DNA from 3 places in the Lysinibacillus sp. NPDC056220 genome. Region 1 is predicted to be linked to each of the others. Evidence: riboswitches for the same ligand, from Rfam matches in the RefSeq annotation. Region 1 holds a riboswitch; each other region holds the start of a gene.
The links. A riboswitch is a leader RNA that binds a small molecule or an ion and turns the genes downstream of it on or off. The one in region 1 is predicted to bind cobalamin.
Positions count from the first base shown of each region.

Region 2: it holds a riboswitch for cobalamin, as region 1 does, so the genes downstream of both, ACOZBY_RS20190 (FecCD family ABC transporter permease) here and ACOZBY_RS11725 (hypothetical protein) in region 1, are expected to answer to the same signal.
Region 3: it holds a riboswitch for cobalamin, as region 1 does, so the genes downstream of both, mmgD (citrate synthase) here and ACOZBY_RS11725 (hypothetical protein) in region 1, are expected to answer to the same signal.

Region 1 is NZ_JBMOXD010000003.1:336,803-341,167, reverse strand. It holds gene ACOZBY_RS11745 (hypothetical protein) at 1-83, opposite strand, end outside; gene ACOZBY_RS11740 (PH domain-containing protein) at 185-565, shown strand; gene ACOZBY_RS11735 (DUF4190 domain-containing protein) at 886-1,149, shown strand; gene ACOZBY_RS11730 (hypothetical protein) at 1,382-1,615, shown strand; cobalamin riboswitch at 2,328-2,511, shown strand; gene ACOZBY_RS11725 (hypothetical protein) at 2,744-3,502, shown strand; gene ACOZBY_RS11720 (GTP-binding protein) at 3,611-4,365, opposite strand, start outside.
Region 2 is NZ_JBMOXD010000010.1:59,815-64,179, forward strand. It holds gene ACOZBY_RS20170 (ATP-binding protein) at 1-468, shown strand, start outside; gene ACOZBY_RS20175 (response regulator transcription factor) at 440-1,126, shown strand; gene ACOZBY_RS20180 (YdhK family protein) at 1,183-1,767, opposite strand; gene ACOZBY_RS20185 (biotin transporter BioY) at 1,884-2,480, opposite strand; cobalamin riboswitch at 2,635-2,824, shown strand; gene ACOZBY_RS20190 (FecCD family ABC transporter permease) at 3,020-4,066, shown strand; gene ACOZBY_RS20195 (ABC transporter ATP-binding protein) at 4,072-4,365, shown strand, end outside.
Region 3 is NZ_JBMOXD010000003.1:89,568-93,932, reverse strand. It holds gene ACOZBY_RS10530 (bifunctional 2-methylcitrate dehydratase/aconitate hydratase) at 34-1,467, opposite strand; gene mmgD (citrate synthase) at 1,566-2,687, opposite strand; cobalamin riboswitch at 2,877-3,071, opposite strand; gene ACOZBY_RS10520 (NUDIX hydrolase) at 3,303-3,788, shown strand; gene ACOZBY_RS10515 (ABC transporter ATP-binding protein) at 3,836-4,365, opposite strand, start outside.

The DNA of each region.
Region 1 (4,365 bases):
TTGCCCACTGCTAGCTCTTTATCCGTACAGCCTAAAACAACTGTAGCTAGGAGGGACATGATAATAAATAGAAATGCTCGCAATGAACCCCCTCCTTACAGAAAAAATAATACCAAAACTTGGAGTCGTAGCCCGGTTCTCTTCATAATATATTAAACAAACAAAAGCTGAAAGGGGATAAAGAATGGGCTTATTTGATGGATTAATCGGCAATGCAAGCGAGGTGAATTTTGAAAAATTACAGGAGGAGGTCAAAGATTTATTAATTCCAAACGAAACCATCAAAAATGCCTATAAAATTATTAGAGACATATTTATTTTTACGAATAAACGATTAATCCTCATTGATAAGCAAGGAGTTACTGGTAAGAAAACGGAATACCATTCGATCCCCTATAAAAATATTATTCATTTTTCAGTAGAAACGGCTGGTACATTTGATTTAGACGCAGAGCTAAAAATATGGGTATCAGGCAGTTCGCTACCTATCCAAAAAAGCTTCAATAAGGCGACCAATATTTATAAAGTGCAAAGTGTTTTAGCGCAGTATGTTTTAGTCTCGTAATAATGAAATAAAGCCACAATCACGAATCACATACAAAGCCCGCATAGATGCGAGGCTTTTTTGGCTGTGCTTAGAAAGGGGGAATAGGGATGGGGAAATTACTATGTGAGGGGTGTATGCTGTCGCCCCGTTCCAATTAGGGAGCAAGCGCACAGAGCTTAGAAATTAGCAAAGAAATGCTGACTGGTTCTCCCTTACGCATAACCTTTTATATTGTAAAATAATAGATATATTTCAATAATATTGATAGAATTCAATGGATGGAACTGTTTTTTGAAGAAGTGTTATTCGTAACATTAGATTGTTGGGGGGTAATGGAAATGGTTGAAAAAATTGAAATGAATAATAAATCTATCATTTCATTAACGCTTGGTATTCTTTCTATCATCGTACCATTTATTGGATTAGTTCTTGGGATTTTCGGAGTAGTTTTATCAAGAATGTCAACAAAGGAAATTGCTAAAAGCAATGAAAATGGCAGAGGTTTGGCAATTTCTGGTTTAATTTGTAGCGTGATCGGGATTATCATTCAAACCTTTGCAGTATTGTCTATTATCCTTTTTTATTCAATTACTGGTGCTTAGCTTAGTATTTGACCTTAGAAAATACCGTTTTAAGTTGGACGGGAAGAGGAAAAGTGGAAATGGCCATGAGTCAGGATACCAGCCTGTTACGAATACACACCATAAACCTCTTTTTTTGTGTTGAAAATGCATGACCTTCCCAAGCCCCCTGTTTTTAAGATTTTGCTCAAAGCTTTTTTCTTTTTGAAGAATAATAGTTATACACATTACTATTTGTAAAGATGGTGAAACGATGGAACAGATGCTAAAGGAAATAATGTCTCCAAGTCATCAATATAAAGTTCAAATTATAAAACGGAGAGATGGTCTTTTTACAACAGACGTATATATGTGGCAAGAAGACTGCGGATATGAATTTTGGAGTCCTATTAAAAAAGGATTGAGTTTGATTGAGACTGAGGAAGTAGCCGTAACCGTAGCCATTGAACAATTAAGACAATACTCTGGTGAAGTTATTACTCTTTAGTTACATCACTCAACGCTGTCAGATGTAGCGAGAATCGTTGAATCGCGTAGTTGTGCGTATAGGTTTGTCTGAGGTGCGTTTATAGGTTGTTTATGTTAGTATTTCAAAATGATGCAAGTGTCTTATCCCGATTTAACTCGCGGTTTTGCGTTAAAAAAATGAGCGCAGGAATCCCCTGCCCTCGTAACTCATTTTATCAAATATTACATAACTAATAACCTAAATTAAAAGTGTCGTAAATCCTTTTTTAAAAGCCGTTAATCATTCGCTAAAATTTATTCTCATGCGAGTATATACGTCGAATAATAGATGAAGGTGATACGGATGTTAAAAAGAAGATATTCGGTAAAGGACGTATTAGGACAAAACATTAACTAGTTTCGCTGATTTAATATGTGAAAAAGACGACCATTTTGCTGATTCGTTGGAAAAGACCAGAACGTATAGCGGTAAAGAAATTGAAGCTATTAAGTATTATGCTGCGTAGAAAATCCGAGGGGATTTCGAAAGAGATGACCCGCATGAAGCTGAGGAAGTATCATACCATCAAAGTAAATAGGAAGACATGTTGTCAGAATTTCAGAGTTTGTAAGATTAAGTGAAGAAATGGTTTGGAAAATATTGTGATATTTGACTTTAGAAATCCACTACTTTACAATTGATTTTAGTAATCTAATAGGAATGTGGAGTACACCCGATTCCTATGACAATTGAATAGCGTGTAGTAATAGGTGTAAATTGCGTGCAATTTGCTTAAAAGGGAAGTCGGTGTGAATCCGACACTGTCCCGCAACTGTAAATGTGAGCGACTTTTCAGCAACCACTGTCAAATGATGGGAAGGGGAAAAGTGGCGATGACCATGAGTCAGGATACCTGCCTGTTATGAGTACACACCATAAACCTACGAGGAATAGGAGGTGGCATGTTGACAAAACAGAATGCTCTGTTCGTCACAGTACGTCAAACGCCCAAAGTTCATGAAAGGGTTCATTTTCGAACTCCTTCACATTTACTTAGGGTTTGTTTGGCATTGTGTGATGAATCACATTAAAGCGAAGGATTTCCTCAAACATAGAAGGAAGTCCTTTTTGTTTTGAAAATATGTACGCAAAGGGGATGCACATAGGATGAATATTCATGAAACGATAACACAGGAAACGCCTTTTGTAGATATGACCATTTGTAAGCAGCCAAGGACAGAAATTGCTAAAAAAGCGAAAACAAGAATGGTGGTTGAATCACTGATTGATCAATTATTAGCAACGAAGCTGATTCGCAACAACCGCTTTTTTGAGCGAATTTTATATAATAAAGACATTATTTGGATAAGAAATGGTGAGGTAGAAGGCCATCTTTTTGCTCTGGCAACGTTAACGGATCAACTGAAAACGAAGACGAATAGCTTTATGATGTATATGCCGACGAACCCTATTATATATGAGGTGAACGGGGAGCCGTATCACTTAATTACACGCATTGATTCAACACGAGCAAAGCCTAACCTTGATCGCCTTTCACAAGAGCCCAATCCCGTGTTAAGCGCTGCACGTGTCAATGATTTACTATGCTCCATTGTTATACGTTTTTATGAAACTTATATAAATGATTTAATGGAAATTTCTCATCAGGATCAACTAATCGCATTCGCGCAGCAGGAATATAAACAATTTCTGGATGCGGTTCAGGAGTTAAATGGTGATCACTTAAATTGGCATCCACGAGGGAACGGCCATGAGCTATTGTTAACATTAATTGATCAACTACAAATATTAAAAAGTCAGCCTGGTAAAGTTTTAATCGACTTCACTAATACGCAGGGCTATGTGGTGGTTGAACCTGCTTATCAGGTCCATAAGCCCTCAAAGAAAGCTGTCGGTGCGATATGAAAACAAGCCCTCCATGAAGCGGAGGGCTTGTTTTATTTATGCCAGCGTATCATGCTTCATCTGAGGCTATTAGCCTAACACACCGTCCTTGCAAATACTTTACTTGACTTATCCCTGACAGTGCATGGCTGCTTGAGCCTCTTGCCAAGGGACAGTATAGCCTTTGCCTTTAGCGCAAAAAATGCTGGAAGAACTGTATTCAGGGTCCGCATTTTTATCATAGCCTATCTGGCCTATTACTTCTTCTGCATTATGACACACATCATAGCCATCAAATTGGAGGGTAAGTGAGCCTTTCCCATTGGTATAGGCAGCAAAGATTGTGCTATAGCTCATAAAGGTTGCTACAGGTGCACGTCCTGTCAAAACAACGTCAGTTTCGGTGAGGTCTGGGTCGTCGAATGTGCCGGCAGCCTGTTGAATGTCAGTCATCATACGGCCAATAAAATCATTGGAAGCTTTCATTTTAAAGCGATAATATGGCTCAAGCAGGATGTTCTGTGCTTGTTCTAGTCCTTGACGTAGTGCTCGGAAAGTAGCTTCTCGGAAATCACCACCAGAGGTATGCTCATTGTGACCACGCCCCGTTAATAGCGTAAAATGAATATCTGTGACGGCGTAGCCTGTGAGTAAGCCGTGATGATCACGCTCAAACAAGTGCTTCTCAACGAGACGCTGGTTGCCCACTGATAAATCATCGGCATGACAGGCATTACTAAAGGTAATTCCTGCTCCGCGTTCATTAGGCTCCATTAATAAATGAACCTCTGCATAATGCTTGAGTGGCTCAAAATGACCGTAGCCTGTAACGGTTGTCCCAATTGTCTCCATATATAATATTTGCGGCTCTCCAAAAGAAATGT
Region 2 (4,365 bases), on a different contig from region 1:
GCTTTTTTTACTGGCATTAAGGGGAAATTAAGCCCTGCTTTTCAAGAAAAAGATATCCACTTTGAGGTATGCTGTGAAAACGGCTTAACGTTATGGGCAGATGAGGCAAGATTAGAGCAAATAATAATCAATCTATTAAATAACGCATTGACCTATTGCGGACAGGGAGATACTACCACGGTAAATGTTAAGAAGGTCAATGGTGTTTTAACGATTATTATTCGTGATACAGGAAGAGGGATTCCCAACAAAGATTTACCGTTTATTTTTGAGCGCTTTTACCGTGTAGAAAAATCTAGAAGTCGTGCTTTAGGTGGCTCTGGATTAGGTCTTGCAATTGTTAAGGAACTCGTACAGGCCCATGGGGGAGAAGTGACGGTTAAAAGTGAACTAAATAAAGGGACTGTTTTTGAATTATCGTTTAAAGGAGTAGGAGCGGATGAAAACCATTTTATGCATAGACGATGAACCAAGAATGTTAGATTTATTGACTCTTTATTTAGAGCCCGTGTTTCATTGTAGAGCCATGTCGTCCATTCATGATGCGCTCATATATCTAGAGGAAGAGCATGTTGATTTAGTTCTTTTGGATATTATGATGCCAGAGATGGATGGATTTCAAGTGTGCCAAGAAATCAGGAAGTTTTGGCATGTACCTATCATCATGCTTACGGCAAAAGGAGAGCACTCGGATATTGTAAAAGGATTAAACATTGGGGCAGATGATTATATATTAAAACCTTTCGATGAGGAAGAGCTATTAGCACGTATACATGCTGTATTAAGGAGAACCAAAGTAGAAAACAAAGTCGTTGTCTTTGAGGGGTTACGCTTAGATAAAGAATCCTTTGAATTATATTTTCAACAAGAAGCCATCCCATTAACACCAAAAGAATTTTCCATGATGTCCTTATTTCTAGATTATCAAAATAAAGTATTTTCAAGGGAACATCTTATTAATACAGTTTGGGGATATCATGTATCCATTGAGGATCGCACTATCGATTCCCATGTCCGAAATTTACGTGAAAAATTAAGAAAAAGCGGTTTTCCTGCTGATGATTATTTGCAAACTGTTTGGGGAATCGGCTATAAATGGCATAAGTTTGCGGATCGAAAGCCTTGAGAACATAAAAACTAGAAAACAACCTCTGCCAAATCTATTGGGAGAGGTTGTTCGGATTATTGCGCTGTTAACTCATCTTCTGTTACCCATTTATGATTTTTCACTGTTTCACCATTCGTCGTAGAAATATAATCAACCATATAAACAGTGGTTGGTACAGCTTCTTCAATTCGGACAGTCGCGTTTTTCATTCCTGCCATATGAGTAGCAGTCGTTTTTACCTCTGTGTCAGAGGATAGAGGCGCTTCTCCTACATCAATTAATTCCTCATGGATAATCCATTTATGATTCTCTACACGTTCGCCACCAGATGTTGGATTATAAGAAATAATATAGGCTGTAGTTTTATAGGCACCAACAATTGTCGCTTCAGCACCTTTCATCCCTTCCATATGCCCATCTTTAATCAAAGCGGTACTTCCTACCGGAAATGTTGGATCTTCAGCCTTTTTTAATGTAGCTGGTACTTCTGCTGAGCTAGAATGGTTCATCGTGGAGTGATCCATTTCTGTTTGTTGCTCCGACTCTGGAGTATTATTTGAAGTTGATGAAGGCTCCGTTTTATCTTCAGAACAAGCTGATAAAGTTAGTAAAACAACTGCTAATAATAGTCCACCTGACCACCTTCGTTTGAATGTCATATGAGATTCTCCTTTCTATTTGCCCTTACTGTAACAAACAAATATGCAGAAAGGATGAACATTAACGATTACAAAAAACTTCTTTAGTCCATTAACTTAAGAAGTGGGTGTAAGCGTTATTGAATGGGTAAGATTTTCAATGTTTTTTGCAGTCGGTACGCTAAAAAACCAGCGAAAATAGCTAAAATAATATCTTTTGGAAGTGGGGGGATCATCCAGAGCCAAGCTAATCTATAGGAAAAACCCTCTGGCGCACTGGCCCATAGTTTGTATGCAATAAACAGCCAGTTGGTACCTATTAAATAATTGAGAGCAGTTGCCAAAAATGCCGCTAGAATATAGCTTTTTCTCGTACCACTTCGTTCTACCATTAATCCAGCCATATACGCTGCTAAAATAAAGGTAATAATGAATCCAAATGTGGGGCTTAATAGTTGACTAAAGCCTCCACCAAAGCGAGCAAAGACAGGGGCTCCTGCTAATCCAATGCACATATAAACTGTGCAGGCAAGCGCTCCCTTTCTACTACCCAAAATAAGTCCTGCTAAAATGGCAAAAAGGGTTTGGAGAGTAATCGGTACTCCTCCCACTGTCATAAAGGGTACAAAGGAAGTTATATTGGCGCCGATCATCATAAGGGTAGAAAATAATCCAATATATGCCATATCTACAGTTCTTAATTTTTGATGACTTTGATTTGTTGCTGTTGTCATGATTTCACCTCTTATTTCAGAGTACTTACCGATAGTGTAAAAAACTAAGTTTTTTGTGTCAACTTAATTTTTGTTCATTGTTAACTCAAGTATGCTGGAAATTCCTTGTAGACTAAGTATCTATAAAAATGTATGATAGAATCGTCATAATTTTATAACTTCACATACTATTGGTGTGACATTTGAAACAATGTCGCTTAAAAGGGAAATCGGTGGAAGTCCGATGCTGTCCCGCAACTGTAACGAGGAGTCCTATCATGTTTATTTGCCACTATTAAAATGGGAAGGCTAATTATAGGATGATGAATCGAAGCCAGGAGACCTGCCAATAAGTAATACCTGTAATGCCCACGAGGATGCAAGCAATTACGGACAATAGCTGGATTTTCTGACTTTGTTTATTCGAGGGTATTTTTGTGCATATTTTGCATGAAATGCCCTTTTTTTATTGAGTGCTAACTGAAGTAAGAGGATCTGGCCAAAATCATGCGAAAGTATATTTAATTGCTTCATTCATCATCTTAGTAGGAGTTTAATGAATGAATAAAAAATTTATGTTATTTTCTTTAGTGCTTCTTTTAGTATTAATCGTATCCATGACATTTGCTGTGATGGTAGGATCTGTTTCTGTGACGCCATTATATGTATGGAAAGTAATTCTTTCAAAATTACCCTTTATACAACACACAATAGAGCAGGATTGGAGTCGCTCACAGGAAATTATTATATGGCAAATAAGAGTACCCCGTGTCATCCTTGCGGCTATTGTTGGAGCGGGTTTAGCCATTGCAGGGGCAGCAATTCAGGCACTTGTAAGAAATTCCATTGCAGACCCGTACATATTAGGAATTTCTTCAGGAGCAGCAGTTGGAGCAACTTCAGTAATTATTTTAGGTGCTTTTTCATTTTTAGGTATTTACGCACTTTCTGTATCAGCTTTTATAGGGTCTTTGCTTGCGATTGGGTTAGTGTTTTTCTTATCGCGCGTAGGTGGCAGGGTCTCGATTTTTCGCTTGCTATTGGCAGGAATGGCAGTTTCCTTTATATTAACAGCCATTTCTAATTTTATATTAATGATGTCAAAGCAAGAGGGTGCATTAAAGGCCGTTATGTTTTGGATGTTAGGAAGCTTAGCTGGAGCTAAATGGAGTAATATTATTATTCCAGCTTCCATCTTTTTCATAGTGTTTGCCCTTTTATGGCTATTTTATCGAAATTTAAATTTGCTATTACTTGGGGAAGAGGCTGCTGTAACATTAGGAGTCAATCTTCAACAATTTCGCATACAGCTCATATTACTTGTCTCTCTTTTAACGGGGGTACTTGTAGCAGTCAGTGGTTCTATCGGATTTGTGGGATTAATTATTCCGCATATAGTACGGTTAATTGTCGGTTCTAACTATAAATATGTAATACCGGTCAGTGCTTTATTAGGAGGGATATTCTTAGTCTGGGCAGATGCTTTAGCTCGCATTATAATTGCCCCACAGGAGATGCCAATCGGTATTATTACAGCTTTCTGTGGGGGACCATTTTTCATTTGGTTGCTCCGTCGTAACAATTATTCTTTCGGTGAAGGAGATTAAGTTCCATGACATTAGAAGCAAAACAAGTATCATTCTCCATTTACGATCAGCAAATACTTCACGAGGTAAGTGTAAAAATAAAGAAAAAGCAATTTGTCGGGTTAATCGGCCCTAATGGTAGTGGGAAGTCGACCTTGCTTAAAAATATGTATCGTCTCCTAAAGCCGGAAAGTGGGACAGTCTTGTTAAATGAACAAGATATTTTAAAGCAATCTAGTAAAGCCATTGCTAAAAATTTAGCCGTTGTGAGTCAAGAAACACCTGTATTATTTGACTTTACTGTTGACGATTTAGTCAGT
Region 3 (4,365 bases), 250 kb from region 1:
CCTCCTCTTTATTGCGTTCGGAATCCATCTAAATTAAATAAATAGATTAACAAATTCATGAACAGCAATTTGTTCAAGCAGCTCTTTATTTACACAAACATCGTTTATTTTATTGAGTTGTTTTTGAGCATAATGCGTACGAAGGTTTTGCTGGAATTTATCAATAATCTGAGGGAATGCTTCCTCACGGCGGAAACGATGTCCTAAAGGATATTCACACTCAATTAGCTCAGTTGATGTACCATCTTTGTAATAAACTTGAACAGCGTTCGCAATGGATCGTTTATCAGGGTCTAAATAGTCGATTGTATATTGGCCTTTTTCCACAACAACCATTTTATTACGCAAGTCATCGATTCGTGGATCTGCCGCCACCTCATCTTCATAGTGATTTGCGGTAATGTCACCATAAATAAGACCAATCGCTGTAATATATTGAAGGCAGTGATCTCGATCTGCAGGATTGTGAAGAGGCCCTTCTTTATCGATAATTCGCATGGCTGATTCATGTGTTGTAATTTCTATGCGGTCAATATCAGCTAGGCGATTTTTTACTTCAGCATGCAAATGAACGGCACATTCTGCAGCCGTTTGAGCATGAAACTCTGCAGGATATGAAACTTTAAAGAGGACATTTTCCATAACATAAGATGCAAGTGGTCTCGCAAGCTTTAATTCTTGCTTATGAAAGAGCACATCTTGGAATCCCCAGCCTGGTGCAGATAATGCAGTTGCATAGCCCATTTCCCCTTTCACAGCCATCATTGCTAGTTGTACGGCCCTGCTTGTAGCATCGCCAGCAGCCCATGATTTTCTTGATCCCGTATTAGGAGCATGTCGATAGGTTCTTAAACTTGAATTATCAATCCAAGCATTTGATAAAGCATTGACAATCTCTTGATGAGTGCCCCCTAAAGCCTTTGTAACAACAGCTGTTGTCGCTATTTTGACAAATAAAACGTGATCTAAGCCAACACGATTTAAGCTATTTTCGAGTGCAAGTATTCCTTGTATTTCATGGGCTTGAATCATCATTTCTAAAACATCTTTCATTTGGAGAGGCTCTTGCCCTTCTGCAACACGTACACGACTCAAATAATCAGCTACAGCTAAAATACCACCAAGATTATCAGAAGGATGCCCCCATTCTGCCGCCAACCATGTATCGTTATAATCCAACCAACGGATCATACAACCGATATTAAAGGCACCTTTAACTGGATCAAGGACATAGGATGTTCCTGGAATACGAGTACCATTTGGAACGACTGTACCTGGTACTACAGGACCTAGAAGTTTTGTACATTCAGGATATTGTAAAGCTAAAATGCCACAACCTAACGTATCCAATAAAACATATCGAGCCGTTTCGTAAGCTTCTTCGCTCGTAATCTTTGTGTTTAATACGTAATCCGCAATATCAATAAGAAGCTGGTCTGTCATCGTTTTTTCATTCGTTTTAATCATCTATAACTTCCTTTCAAGGTATGCATTTGATATACTAGTATGCTGATGGGCATTGGTCAGAATGTCCATCAGCTCTATGGCGAGTTGTTAAAACTTGATTATACCGACAATTCTTCAAGGTTATGACGCTCGCCTATATAATGAACACGAGGTCTAAATAATCGATTATTGTCATGTTGTTCGATCACATGTGCACATAAACCGATCGTTCGAGAGCCAAAGAAAATAGGCGTATATAATTCAATTGGTAAGCCCAGCATGTAGTACACGGGCGCAGCATAATAATCTAAATTTGGATACAAGCCTTTTTCCTCCACCATCACTTTTTCACCGGCTTCGCACATGTGATATAAGCAGTCATCCCCTTGCTCCAAGCATAATTTATACAAAGCTTCTTTCATGATCTGCGCTCTTGGGTCCATTTTTTTCATATAGACACGATGGCCAAAGCCCATTATTTTATCTTTATTTTTGAGCTTGTTTTTCAGCATCGCTTCAAAGCCCTCCACAGTCTTAGCTTCAAGCAGCATATACATGACTGCCTCGTTCGCCCCACCATGCAAATTTCCTTTCAATGATGCGACAGCACCAGTTAGAGCACCATACAGATCGGATTGTGTGGAGGCAATAACACGAGCAGCAAAGGTCGAATTCGGCATTTCATGTTCACTATATAAAACAAGTGATTGGTCAAAAATTCCCTCTTCTAATGGTGTTGGTTTTCTTCCAGTAATCATGTAATAAAAATTAGCACTATAAGAAAGCTGACTATCCGGTTCTACAACATCTTGACCATTTAATACACGGTAGCTATTCGCAACGATGTTGGGCATTCCACCTAAAAGTCGATATGCTCGTGTTACATTCATTACAGTCGAACGATCATGGATGTGCTGATCATACCCTGCTAACGCTGAAATTCCAGTTCGAAGGCCGTCCATCGCATGTGTCCCATTTGGTAATAAGTTGAAAATTTGAACAAGCTCTTGTGGAACGTGATAGTTTTCTTTCAATTTATCCTGTACGTCAGCTTGTTGCTCAGTAGTTGGTAGGTTTCCGTGCAATAATAAATGGACAATATCTAAATAGGCGTATCGCTGAGATAGTTCAATCAAATCATAGCCACCTATAACAATTTGACTGCCTACTACGTCTAAGAAAGACAGTTTTGTTTCCGCAGCAATAACTCCATCAAGACCTGGTGAATACGTTAACTCCATAGATTACAACCCCTTTGTTTAATCATTCTTGTAAGCGTTACCATTCAAACTCGAAAGAACAACAAAAAAACAACTTCTATCCTTTAGAAGTTGTTAATCTACAAAAGTATGACAGAACAAAAAACAGTGAACTTACATCCATTCACAATCATCATACAGTAGCTAACACCTCCCTATCCTCGTAGGTCAATTGATGCTTATTTAGTGGCAGGTCTCCTGACTTATCATCAACATTCCTATAACACCTTCCCGTTTTGAAGAACAAAACAGTGGTCTCGTTATGGAACTCCTACATACAGTTGCGGGACAGTGTTGGACTCACACCAACTTCCCTTTTAATCAAATGGAATCAAACCCATTTGAACCACCAAAATTTAGCATATTCAATTTGTCTTTTCACCTTAACATAGAGGTTTCCAAACAATCAATATAGGTAAAATTCAGAAAAGACTGATTATAAAAAGCTATTTTTCATTTTTGACGAACTATTCTGCATATTTAAGCATTATTTCGCTCAAAAAAAGATTGTTAATCAATCCCAATGGAGCTATATTTATGAAGTCTGCTTTAAAAAAGCGATTTGTTTTGCATTACGATGAAACGAGGAGTGACGGGATGGGCTATATAACTGAATTAAGAAAGCTTATCGGTAATAGACCAATTATAAGCGTTGGTTCGACAGTTCTTGTTGTTAATGATGATAAGAAAATACTCTTTCAACATCGTTCAGATACGTTGGATTGGGGATTACCTGGCGGTTCAATGGAAATAAACGAAACATTAGAGCAGGTTGCTGCTCGTGAACTTTATGAGGAAACTGGTCTCGTGGCTAAAGAGTTTGAGTTTATCGGTGTTTTTTCAGGACCTGATTATTACTACTGTTATCCGAATGGCGATGAAATCTATACAGTCATTCACCTTTATAGAGCTAAACATGTAAGGGGTGTATTGGAAATGAAGGATGGTGAGAGCTTAAGCCTCACTTATTTCAGTAAGGAAGAACTTCCGAGTAATATGGAACAGAGGACGGTCGCTCTCTTAAACAACCTAGAGGGCAAAATATGGGGGTTCGAAAGCTCCTTTACGAAGCTTTCCAAATAACAATGTAAGAATTTTAATAAGGACTTTCTTCGCAAAGACATTTCAGATCATTCCAAACTAGTATTCTTGTGAATTCTTTCGCGAGGGTGACTGGGCAAAATCGCGTTGTATAGCTCAAGTGATGCGGAATGCTTAAATGGTTCACCTTTCATGATTTCCTCTACTAGCTGACCATTTTGCATGACGAGGATGCGATCTGAAATAAAGCGTGTAGCCTGTAAGTCATGAGAAATGAAAATGTATGCAAGTTGCAAATCCTTTTGTAGTGTCTGTAGTAATTGAATGATTTGTTTTCGCAAAATCATATCTAAACTACTAATGGCTTCATCTAAAACAATTAATTTTGGATGTAAGGCAAGCGCTCTTGCAATGTTCACACGCTGTTGTTGTCCCCCACTAAGCTGGGAAGGATACTTTTCGGCAATAGATTTTTCTAACTCTACATGATTAAGTAATTCCTTTACCTTATAGTGTCTCTCAGCTGAGCTATAATGCTCGAAATTTAGGTACGGTTCCTCTAAAATTTGAAAAATAGTGTGCTTTGGATTTAATGAATGATAGCTATTTTGGAAGACTG